Regions from separate parts of the Variovorax sp. GW821-FHT09A10 genome, predicted to be linked through region 1. Evidence: riboswitches for the same ligand, from Rfam matches in the RefSeq annotation. Region 1 holds a riboswitch; the other holds the start of a gene.
What was found. A riboswitch is a leader RNA that binds a small molecule or an ion and turns the genes downstream of it on or off. The one in region 1 is predicted to bind S-adenosylhomocysteine.
Positions count from the first base shown of each region.

Region 1 (5,091 bases):
TGCACGCGGCGGATCGAATCGGGGATGAAGTCGAGCACGTAGTCCTCGATGCGCAGGCGCTTCTCGTCGGGGCGCGGTGCGTTCCAGTCCATCACGTAGACGTCGTAGCCCTTGAGCAGCAGGTACTCGACCATGCTCTGGCCCGGCGCGAGGTCGAAGATGTAGGCGCGGTTGGTGGTGGCCATCACCATGAGCACCGGCACGCGGTAGATCTCGTCGACCATCGGGCGGTAGTGGTACAGGCTCAGCGTGCCGCGCCGGTGGATCTCGTCCTTGGGCGTGAGGCCGACGGCGGGCGCGGTCGAGGTCAGGAAGTCCAGCCCCTTGATGTTGCGCTGGATCGTGCGCTCGATCTCGCCGCGGATGTCGGGCAGCTGGAAGGTGTCGGGCGGCGCACTCATGGGCGGCGCTTTCCGGCGGGGCGTTTCTTCGCGGCGGTGACGGCCTTGGCTGCCGGTGCAGGCGCTGCCGCCGCCGTGGGCGGTTGCTTGGTGCGACGCGGCCGAGGCGGGGCGGTGGCCGCGTCGGCGGTCCGCGCGGCAGGCCTGGCCCCGCCTTCCAGCGCGCGGCGGATGCCCGCCAGGTGGTCGTCGATGCGGTGCAGCTGCTCGCCCAGCGCCTGCAGGTCGCCGCGTGTGGGCAGGTTCAGCAGCGTGAGGTAGCGCGCCATCAGGTCGCCCACCGCCTTCTGCGCGGTGAGCGAGGCGTTCATGCCGCCGTGCATGCCCTGGCGGAACGGGTCCGAGGCCATGGTTTCGTTGGCGAATTCGTTGGTGCTTTTTTCCCACTGGGCCGTGAGCTCGCGCCACAGGGCCATGGGATCGAGGGACGGAAACTGGTTCATCAAAACACCTCCGTCTGGGTTCGTTGTTGTGTCTTTATTTCTTCAGTGATCGTCGCGCCGCGCCGCCCGTGCGGTGTGCGCGGCGATGGCCTCGATGATCTGCGGCCACATCGCGATCGGCAGCGCATGGCCCATGCGCGGAATGCGCAGCAGCGTCGCGCCCGGAATGGCCTCGGCCACGTCGATGCCGCAGGCCACGGGCACCAGCGGATCGACATCGCCGTGGATCACCAGCGTGGGCACCTGCACCGCGCGCAGCGCCGGCTTGCGGTTGCCCGACGCGAACACGGCCGCCAGCTGCCGCGCCACGCCGCCCGGGTTGAGGCCGCGCAGGAAGGCCAGTTGCGCGCGCTCGGCGTCGCGCGCCTCGTCGAGCGGAAAGGCGTCGGGCCCGCGCAGCACGCGCCACAGCTTGGCGTGGTGCGGCAGGTAGGCCTCGAAGCTGGTCGGTGCGGGCGCGAACAGCACCGCCAGCGCCTCGGGCGTGGGCGGCGGCAGGGCCGGGTCGCCGGTGCTCGACATGATGCTGGTGAGCGAGCGCATCCGCCCCGGGTGATGGATGGCCATCTCCTGCCCGATGGCGCCGCCCATCGACGCGCCCACGACGTGGGCGCGCGCGATGCCAAGCGCGTCGAGCAGGCCGGCGCAGTCGTCGGCCATGTCGCGCAGCGTGTAGGGCACCTGCAGCGGGCGCCCGGCCATGGCCTGCAGCATCAGCGCCTGGATGTCAGGCACGCCGGCGTGCGGCAGGTGGGTGGAGTGGCCGATGTCACGGTTGTCGAAGCGGATCACGTGGTGCCCGCCGGCCTGCGCCAGGGCGGCGCAGAACGCGTCGTCCCAGGCGACCATCTGGGCGCCGAGGCCCATGACCAGCAACAGCGGCGGCGCCTCGGGGTCGCCGAAGCTGTCCCAGGCCAGTTCGATGCCGTTGGCGCGGGTGCGCCGTTCGGTGCGGGGCGCGACGGCGGTCATGCGGGCCTTTCTTTGCTTCTTGTTACTTGCGCTGCAGCAGCTTCGTGACTTCGTCCACGTTGGACTGGATGCGCTGGCGCACCACGTCGAAGGCGTCGGCCTGCGATTTGGCGGCCAGGGTGGCCAGTTCCTTGATGTCGTCGACGGCGCGCTGGAACGACTGGCGGCCCAGCTCGTCGAGCTTGGCCAGGTTTTCCTTCGGGTCCTTGCCCGGCATCGCCTTGGCGGCGGTCTGCCATTCGGCGATGGCCGTCTTGATCATCTCGGTCTGTCGCTGCACCACGGTCTGCAGGCCCTGGTAGGACTTCTCGTTGGCCTGCATCAGCGCCTGCAGGTCCTTGCGGCCGCTGTCGAGCAGCTTGCCGGCGCCGCCGGTCAGGTTCAGGTTCTGCAGGCGCTCGGCCATGCCCTTGAGGTTCTTCATCGGATCGAGCATGTCCGCGGCGGACGGCGCCGCCTGCTTCGCGCCGGCGCTGCTGGCGGTGGTTTTTTTCGCGGCGGCTTTCTTGGCAGTGGCCATGGTGCGGAATCTCCTGTGTCGGGTGATGAAAACAATCGAACGGGTGGATGCAGGCAGCGGCCGGGCGGCCGGGGCCCGCCGCCACGATACGCCGGGCCGGCGCGGCTCAGGGCGCTCCAAGCGCGGATTTGCCTGCGGAGTTTCCCGGGGTGGCCCGCGCCGTCCGGCCCGGCCTGGCGGGCGCCGGCGCTTTCCGTGATGTGGGATGCCCCGGTCGATTGGCGGGCCGGGCGGGCGCGACTACAATCCGGCGCTCCGAGGAGCGTTGCAGCGCCGTCAGGCGTGAGGCTCGGACCACATCGCAACCACGCTCACCCGCTGTTCTCGCGGTGAGTTTTTCTTCCCCGTACGCAGTGGCATCTTTCAAACCAGTTTTGGAGTTCTCATGAGCGCTGTACTCAAGCCCACCCCCGTCTCGACCGCCGACCAGGCGATTGCCGACCTGTCCCTTGCCGCCTGGGGCCGCAAGGAAATCCGCATCGCCGAAACCGAGATGCCCGGCCTCATGGCCATCCGTGAAGAGTTCTCGAAGGGCCAGGCCCTGAAGGGCGCGCGCATCACGGGCTCGCTGCACATGACCATCCAGACGGCCGTGCTCATCGAGACGCTGCAAGCCCTGGGCGCCGAAGTGCGCTGGGCCTCGTGCAACATCTTCTCGACGCAGGACCACGCCGCCGCCGCCATCGCCGCCGCCGGCACGCCGGTGTTCGCCATCAAGGGCGAGTCGCTGAAGGACTACTGGGACTACACCCACGCCATCTTCGATTTCGGTCCCAAGGGCTCGAAGGGCGAAGGCCCGAACATGATCCTGGACGACGGCGGCGACGCCACGCTGCTCATGCACCTGGGCCAGCGCGCCGAAAAGGACCTGGGCGTGCTCGCCAACCCGACCAGCGAAGAAGAACGCATTCTTTACGCCGCCATCAAGGCCAAGCTGGCTGTCGACGACACCTGGTACACCCGCAAGTCGGCCGAGATCATCGGCGTGACCGAAGAGACGACCACCGGCGTGCACCGCCTGAACGAGATGAGCGCCAAGGGCACGCTGCTGTTCCGCGCCATCAACGTGAACGACTCGGTCACCAAGAGCAAGTTCGACAACCTGTACGGCTGCCGCGAATCGCTGGTCGACGGCATCAAGCGCGCGACCGACGTGATGATCGCCGGCAAGGTGGCCTGCGTGGCCGGGTACGGCGACGTGGGCAAGGGCTCGGCCCAGGCGCTGCGTGCCCTGAGCGCCCAGGTGTGGGTGACTGAAATCGACCCGATCAACGCCCTGCAGGCGGCCATGGAAGGCTACAAGGTCGTGACCATGGAGTACGCCGCCGACAAGGCCGACATCTTCGTGACCACCACCGGCAACAAGGACGTCATCACGCACGACACCATGGTCAAGATGAAGGACCAGGCCATCGTCTGCAACATCGGCCACTTCGACAACGAGATCGACGTCGCGTCGATCGAGAAGTACGAGTGGGAAGAGATCAAGCCGCAGGTGGACCACATCACCTTCCCGGACGGCAAGAAGATCATCCTGCTGGCCAAGGGCCGCCTCGTGAACCTGGGCTGCGGCACGGGCCACCCGAGCTTCGTGATGTCGTCGTCGTTCGCCAACCAGACCATTGCCCAGATCGAGCTGTTCACCAAGCCCGATGCGTATCAAGCCGGCAAGGTCTACGTGCTGCCCAAGCACCTGGACGAGAAGGTCGCGCGCCTGCACCTGAAGAAGGTCGGCGCCATGCTCACCGAGCTGACCGACGCCCAGGCCGCCTACATCGGCGTGAGCAAGAACGGCCCTTACAAGCCGGACACCTACCGCTACTGATCCGCGTGCGCGCCGATCAACTGTTGGTAGAGCGCGGCATGGCCGCCTCGCGTTCGCAAGCTGTCCGGCTCATCGCCGGCGGCATGCGTTGGCGTGACGCGGGCACGAGCGACGCGTGGCGCAATGTCGTCAAGAACAAGGACGAAGTGCCCGAGTCGGCCGAGCTCGAGCTCGCCGATGCCGCCGAGGCACGCTACGTGTCGCGCGGCGGCCTCAAGCTCGAAGGTGCGCTGGCGGTCAGCGGCGTGGACCCGACGGGCAAGCTCTGCCTGGACGTCGGCCAGTCGACCGGCGGCTTCACCGACTGCCTGTTGCAGCACGGTGCCGCCAAGGTGGTGGGCATCGATGTGGGCCACGGGCAGCTGCATCCGCGCATGCGCGAGGACGCACGCGTGGTCGCCATCGAAGGCGTCAATGCGCGGGCGTTGTCGCCGGCCGATTTGCAGGTGGACGATGAGGAAGGCGCAGAAACTGGCGAGGCGGTCGAAGTTGTCGAAGCCCCGCCTGAACCGCGCTTCGACCTCATCGTCGGCGACCTGTCGTTCATCTCGCTCACGCTGGTGCTGCCGGCCGTGGTGCAGTTCCTGGCCGACGACGGCCAGTTGCTGATGCTGGTCAAGCCGCAGTTCGAGCTGCAGCCCGGCCAGGTCGGCAAGGGCGGCATCGTGCGCGACGAGGCGATGTACCCTGTGGTCGAGAAGCGCCTGCACGACGCCTGCGCGGCGCTCGAGCTGAAGGTGCTGCGCTGGTTCGACAGCCCGATCGCCGGGGGCGACGGCAACCGCGAGTTTTTCATTCACGCCGTTCGTGCTGCCAAGGCCGGCGACGGTTCCTAAGGAGACGCAGGTGCGCCTTCCGCTGAGTTTCGAATTCTTCCCGACCAAGACGCCCGAAGGCGCGGTCAAGCTGCGCGCCGTGCGCCAGCAGCTG
Region 1 is NZ_JBWKPT010000005.1:61,797-66,887, forward strand. Features, by position in the region: gene AC07Q9_RS19920 (alpha/beta fold hydrolase) at 1-401, opposite strand, end outside; gene AC07Q9_RS19925 (hypothetical protein) at 398-844, opposite strand; gene AC07Q9_RS19930 (alpha/beta fold hydrolase) at 887-1,816, opposite strand; gene phaP (TIGR01841 family phasin) at 1,839-2,336, opposite strand; S-adenosyl-L-homocysteine riboswitch at 2,588-2,656, shown strand; gene ahcY (adenosylhomocysteinase) at 2,722-4,161, shown strand; gene AC07Q9_RS19945 (TlyA family RNA methyltransferase) at 4,167-4,997, shown strand; gene metF (methylenetetrahydrofolate reductase [NAD(P)H]) at 5,008-5,091, shown strand, end outside.

Region 2 (5,091 bases), on a different contig from region 1:
GGCCAGCCGGTCGGCCAGGGCCTTGAGCATGATGGCCGAGTAGTCGTCGAGGTCGTCGATGAAGAATTTCTCTTTCTTCTCGACGCCCAGGCCGGCCGTGACGGCGAACACGCCGACGTAGTCCTTCACGCCGCTGTCCTTGGGCGCGACGAAGTCGGCCAGGCAACGGCTGGGGCGCATCACGCCGTCGATCACCTGCTTCTCGGTCTGCTGGCGCATGCCGTACCAGGTGAGCGCGACTTCGCTGCGCGTCTCGTCGGTATAGAGCTCGATGTCGTCGTCGTTCACGGTGTTGGCAGGCCAGAAGCCCACCACGCCGCTGGCGCTGAGCCAGCGCCCTTCGATGAGGCGCTTGAGCATGCGCTGGCCGTCGGCGTACACGCGCACGGCCTCGGTGCCGACGATCTCGTCCTTCAGGATGGCGGGGAACGGGCCGGCCAGGTCCCAGGTCTGGAAGAACGGGCCCCAGTCGATGTACTTGGCCAGCTCGGTGAGGTCGAAGTTCTTGAACACGCGCCGGCCGATGAACTTGGGCACCGTGGGCACGAAGTTCGCGAAGTCGACGGGCGTCTTGTTGGCGCGCGCCTTGGCCAGGGGCCACATCGGCACCTGCTTCTTGTTGGCGTGCTGCGTGCGCACCTTCTCGTAGTCGGCGTTGATCTCGTCGATGTACGCGGTGGCCTGGTCCGAGAGCAGGCTCTGCGCCACGCTCACGCTGCGCGAGGCATCGGGCACGTAGACCACGGGGCCTTCATAGTGCGGCGCGATCTTCACGGCCGTGTGCACGCGGCTGGTGGTGGCGCCGCCGATGAGCAGCGGGATCTTCTTGATGCGGAAGTGGTCGTCGCGCTGCATTTCGCCGGCCACGTACTGCATTTCTTCGAGGCTGGGCGTGATGAGGCCCGACAGGCCCACGATGTCCGCGCCCTCGACCTTGGCCTTGGCCAGGATTTCGTGGCACGGGACCATCACGCCCATGTTCACCACTTCGAAGTTGTTGCACTGGAGCACGACGGTGACGATGTTCTTGCCGATGTCGTGCACGTCGCCCTTCACGGTGGCGATGATGATCTTGCCCTTGGTGCGCACGTCGCGGCCGGCAGCCTCGTCGCGCAGCTTTTCGGCTTCGATGTAGGGCAGCAGGTGGGCCACGGCCGACTTCATGACGCGTGCCGACTTGACCACCTGCGGCAGGAACATCTTGCCGGCGCCGAACAGGTCGCCCACGATGTTCATGCCGTCCATGAGCGGGCCTTCGATCACGTGCAGCGGGCGGCCGCCCTTGGCCAGGATCTGCTGGTAGGCCTCTTCGGTGTCCTCGACGATGAAGTCGGTGATGCCGTGCACCATGGCATGCGACAGGCGCTGGTTGACGTGCACCGGGTGCTCGGGCGTGCCGCGCCATTCGAGGCGCTTGCTTTCGTCCTTGGCGCCGCTCTTGGCGGTCTCGGCCACTTCGACCAGGCGCTCGCCGGCGTCGGGGCGGCGGTTCAGCACCACGTCTTCCACACGCTCGCGCAGCGTGGGCTCCAGGTCGTCGTACACGCCGACCATGCCGGCGTTGACGATGCCCATGTCCATGCCCGCCTGGATCGCGTGGTACAGGAACACGGTGTGGATGGCTTCGCGCATCGGGTCGTTGCCGCGGAAGCTGAAGCTCACGTTGCTCACGCCGCCCGACACCTTGGCGCCCGGCAGGTTCTCTTTGATCCAGCGCACGGCGTTGATGAAGTCGACCGCGTAGTTGTCGTGCTCCTCGATGCCGGTGGCGATGGCGAAGATGTTCGGGTCGAAGATGATGTCTTCGGGCGGAAAGCCCACCTCGTCGACCAGCACGCGGTAGGCGCGCTCGCAGATCTCGATCTTGCGTGCGTAGGTGTCGGCCTGGCCCTTCTCGTCGAAGGCCATGACCACGGCGGCGGCGCCGTAGCGCTTGACCAGCTTGGCCTCGTGCTTGAACTTGTCGACGCCCTCCTTCATGGAGATGGAGTTGACGATGCCCTTGCCCTGGATGCAGCGCAGGCCGGCCTCGATGACGTCCCACTTCGAGCTGTCGACCATCACCGGCACGCGCGCGATGTCGGGCTCGCTGGCAATGAGGTTCAGGAAGCGGACCATGGCGACCTTGCTGTCGAGCATGGCCTCGTCCATGTTGATGTCGATCACCTGCGCGCCGTTCTCGACCTGCTGGCGCGCGACGGCCAGGGCGTCCTCGAACTGGCCGTTGAGGATCATGCGCGCGAAGGCCTTGGAGCCGGTGACGTTGGTGCGCTCGCCGATGTTGACGAACAGCGTGCCCTGGCCGATGGCGACCGGCTCGAGGCCGGACAGCTTCATGGGAGGGGGAGCAACGGGAGCGGAAACGGATGCGGGAATCTGGGACATGGCCTCACCTGCGGAAGAGTCGGACAGGCGAGCGTCGTTGTCGCCCCAAGCCTGACGATTCGCCTCTGTGGCGAACCGCTGCAACGCTCCTTGGGAAGTCGCGCATTTTAGGTCGATTCGATTGCGCCCTGGGAAAACCCCAGTTTTCATTCCTGCATGTGTCAACAGAATGCGCCCACCGTTTCTGAACGAACGTTCGTGTTTTTAACCAAACGTAAGGGAGTTCGCCGATGGCCAGGAAGTGGAATGTCCGGTTGCAGCATGCAGCCACCCCGATGCGCGCCGTGGCCTTGAGCTGCGGCCTCCTGGCCGCCGCGGCCCTCGCGGTTCATGCGCCACCGGCGCGTGCCGCCGCCGGCGACAGCGCCACGCGCGTCGAGGCCCGCGTCACCTCCGACACGGCGAAGACGAAGTACCCGATCGTGCTGGTCCACGGCCTGCTGGGCTTCGACAACCTGCTGGGCGTCGACTACTTCTACGACATCCCCGGCCGGCTGGCCGCCGCGGGCGCCAAGGTGTACGTGGCGCAGGTGTCGGGCACCAACACCTCCGAGATCCGCGGCGAGCAGCTGCTGCAGGAGCTCAAGACCATCCGCGCGCTGGAGCAGAACCCCACGCTCAAGTTCAACCTCATCGGCCATTCGCAGGGCTCGCCCACGGTGCGCTATGTGGCGGCGGTGGCGCCGGACATGGTGGCCTCGGTCACGTCGGTGGGCGGCGCCAACGGCGGCTCGAAGGTGGCCGACCTGCTGGCCAAGCTGCCCGAAGGCGGCATCGGCCAGACCCTGGTGGTGAAGGCCGTCGGCCTGCTGACGGGGCTGATCGGCTTTCTCTCGGGCAAGGACCCGAGCCAGCTGCCCGAGGTGCCGCTGAACGCGCTGGCCTCGCTGACCACGGCGGGCGGCGCGGCCTTCGACGCCAAGTTCCCGCAGGGGCGCCCCGCGCCGGGCTCGTCGTGCGACGTGAAGAGCGGCGCGGCCGTGGCCAACGGCGTGCGCTACTACTCGTGGTCGGGCGTGTCGACCAGCTTCAACCTGTTCGACCCGAGCGACACGGCGCTGTCGACGCTGGGCAGCCTGTTCTTCTTCGGCGAGGCCAACGACGGCCTGCTCGCGGTCTGCACCACGCGCCTGGGCACCCACCTGGGCGACTACCGCCAGAACCACCTGGACGAGGTGAACCAGGCCTTCGGCAACACCTACGGCAGCCAGTTCCCGTACTACGAGAAGAAGCCGCCGGAGCTGTTCAGGGAACAGGCCGCGCGACTCAAGAGCGCGGGGCTCTGAGGACGCTGCGCATGCGCGGTGTGGCCTTGACCATCGGCGCCGTCGCGCTGGTGGCCGCGGGGACCGGCTGGCTGGCGCTCGGCCCCGGGGCGGTCGATGCGCCTCAGGCCGCCGCGCCCCGCCCCACGGCGGCGGTCGCGGTGCCCGGCGCGCCCCCGCCGGTGCCGCAAGCTGCGGCGGCCCCCGACACCCTGCTCACCAGCGACCTCATCACCCTCTTCGACCAGGTGCTCGCCGAAGCGCAGGCCGACAGCAAGGCCACGCTGATGGCCCGCGCGCCCGCCCTGCTCGCCCAGCGCCTGCGCGAGGACTGGCGCGTGCGCGCGCTGGGCCTGCTGGAGCGCTACGTCGACATGCAGGAGGCCCTGCGCACCCTGCAGCCGCCCGCGCCCGGCGACCCGGCCTTTTTGCGGCGCAGCCTGGAGGCGCGCGAGGCGGTGCGCCGGCAGTTCTTCGCGCCCGAGGAAATCGAAGGCCTGTTCGGCGACCAGATCCGGCAGGACCGGTTCATGGCCGAGAAGATGGAGCTGCTGTCCAACCCCGACCTCACGCCCGAGCAGCGTGCGGCGGCGCTGGCGCACAGCGAGCAGGCCTGGCTGTCGCCCGCGCAGCGCGAGGTGCGCAAGGAGGCGGTGGCCCACCTCGACGTGATGCGCCAGACCGAGGCGCTGCAGGCGCGCGGCGCCAGCCCCCAGGAGCGCTTTGCCGCGCGCAGCGAGACCTACGGCTACGAGGTGGCGCGCGGCCTGGCCACGCTCGACCAGGAAACCCAGGAATGGAACGCCCGGCTCGACCGCTACGCCAGCGCGCCCGAGGCCGAGCGGGCCCAGCTGCGCGAGACGCTCTTCAACGAGAACGAGCGCCTGCGCCTGAGCGGTGCCCTGGCGATGCGCTCGGCCGCCGCGTCCAAGCCGGCGAAGTGAATCGACTAAGTAAGCGCAGGCTTACGCAGGCTGCGCTTCGCCCATGGCCGAGGCCGGCAGGCCGAACACGCGGTCGAAGGCCCAGTTGAAGACGAAGGTGTAGACCAGGAAGAACACCACCAGGCCCAGGTCCATCACCAGCGCCTGCCAGAGCGACACGCCCAGGCCCCAGGCCAGCATCGGCACCAGGAAGGCGATCAGGCCGCCCTCGAAGCCGATGGCGTGGGCGATGCGGCGCTTCAGGCTGCGCCCGCGCACCGCCTGGCGCGACTCCCAGCGCTCGAACAGGGCGTTGAAGGTCAGGTTCCAGATCACCGCGATGACCGAGGCGCCCACGGCCAGCAGGCCCGAGTGGCCGAGCCCCGCGTCCGACATCAGGGCCAGGCCGGCGCTGGCCGCCACGATGGCGATGCCCTCGTAGAGGGAGATGTAAACGATCCGACGCTGAAGGCCCTGCATGACTGTTTCTCTGTGTGTTTGACTGTGATGGAGGGACT
Region 2 is NZ_JBWKPT010000016.1:24,252-29,342, forward strand. Features, by position in the region: gene metH (methionine synthase) at 1-2,385, opposite strand, end outside; S-adenosyl-L-homocysteine riboswitch at 2,408-2,483, opposite strand; gene AC07Q9_RS30975 (esterase/lipase family protein) at 2,616-3,671, shown strand; gene AC07Q9_RS30980 (lipase secretion chaperone) at 3,683-4,594, shown strand; gene AC07Q9_RS30985 (PACE efflux transporter) at 4,616-5,053, opposite strand.
Region 2: linked by a shared signal. The riboswitch ahead of metH (methionine synthase) and the one ahead of ahcY (adenosylhomocysteinase) in region 1 are both predicted to bind S-adenosylhomocysteine.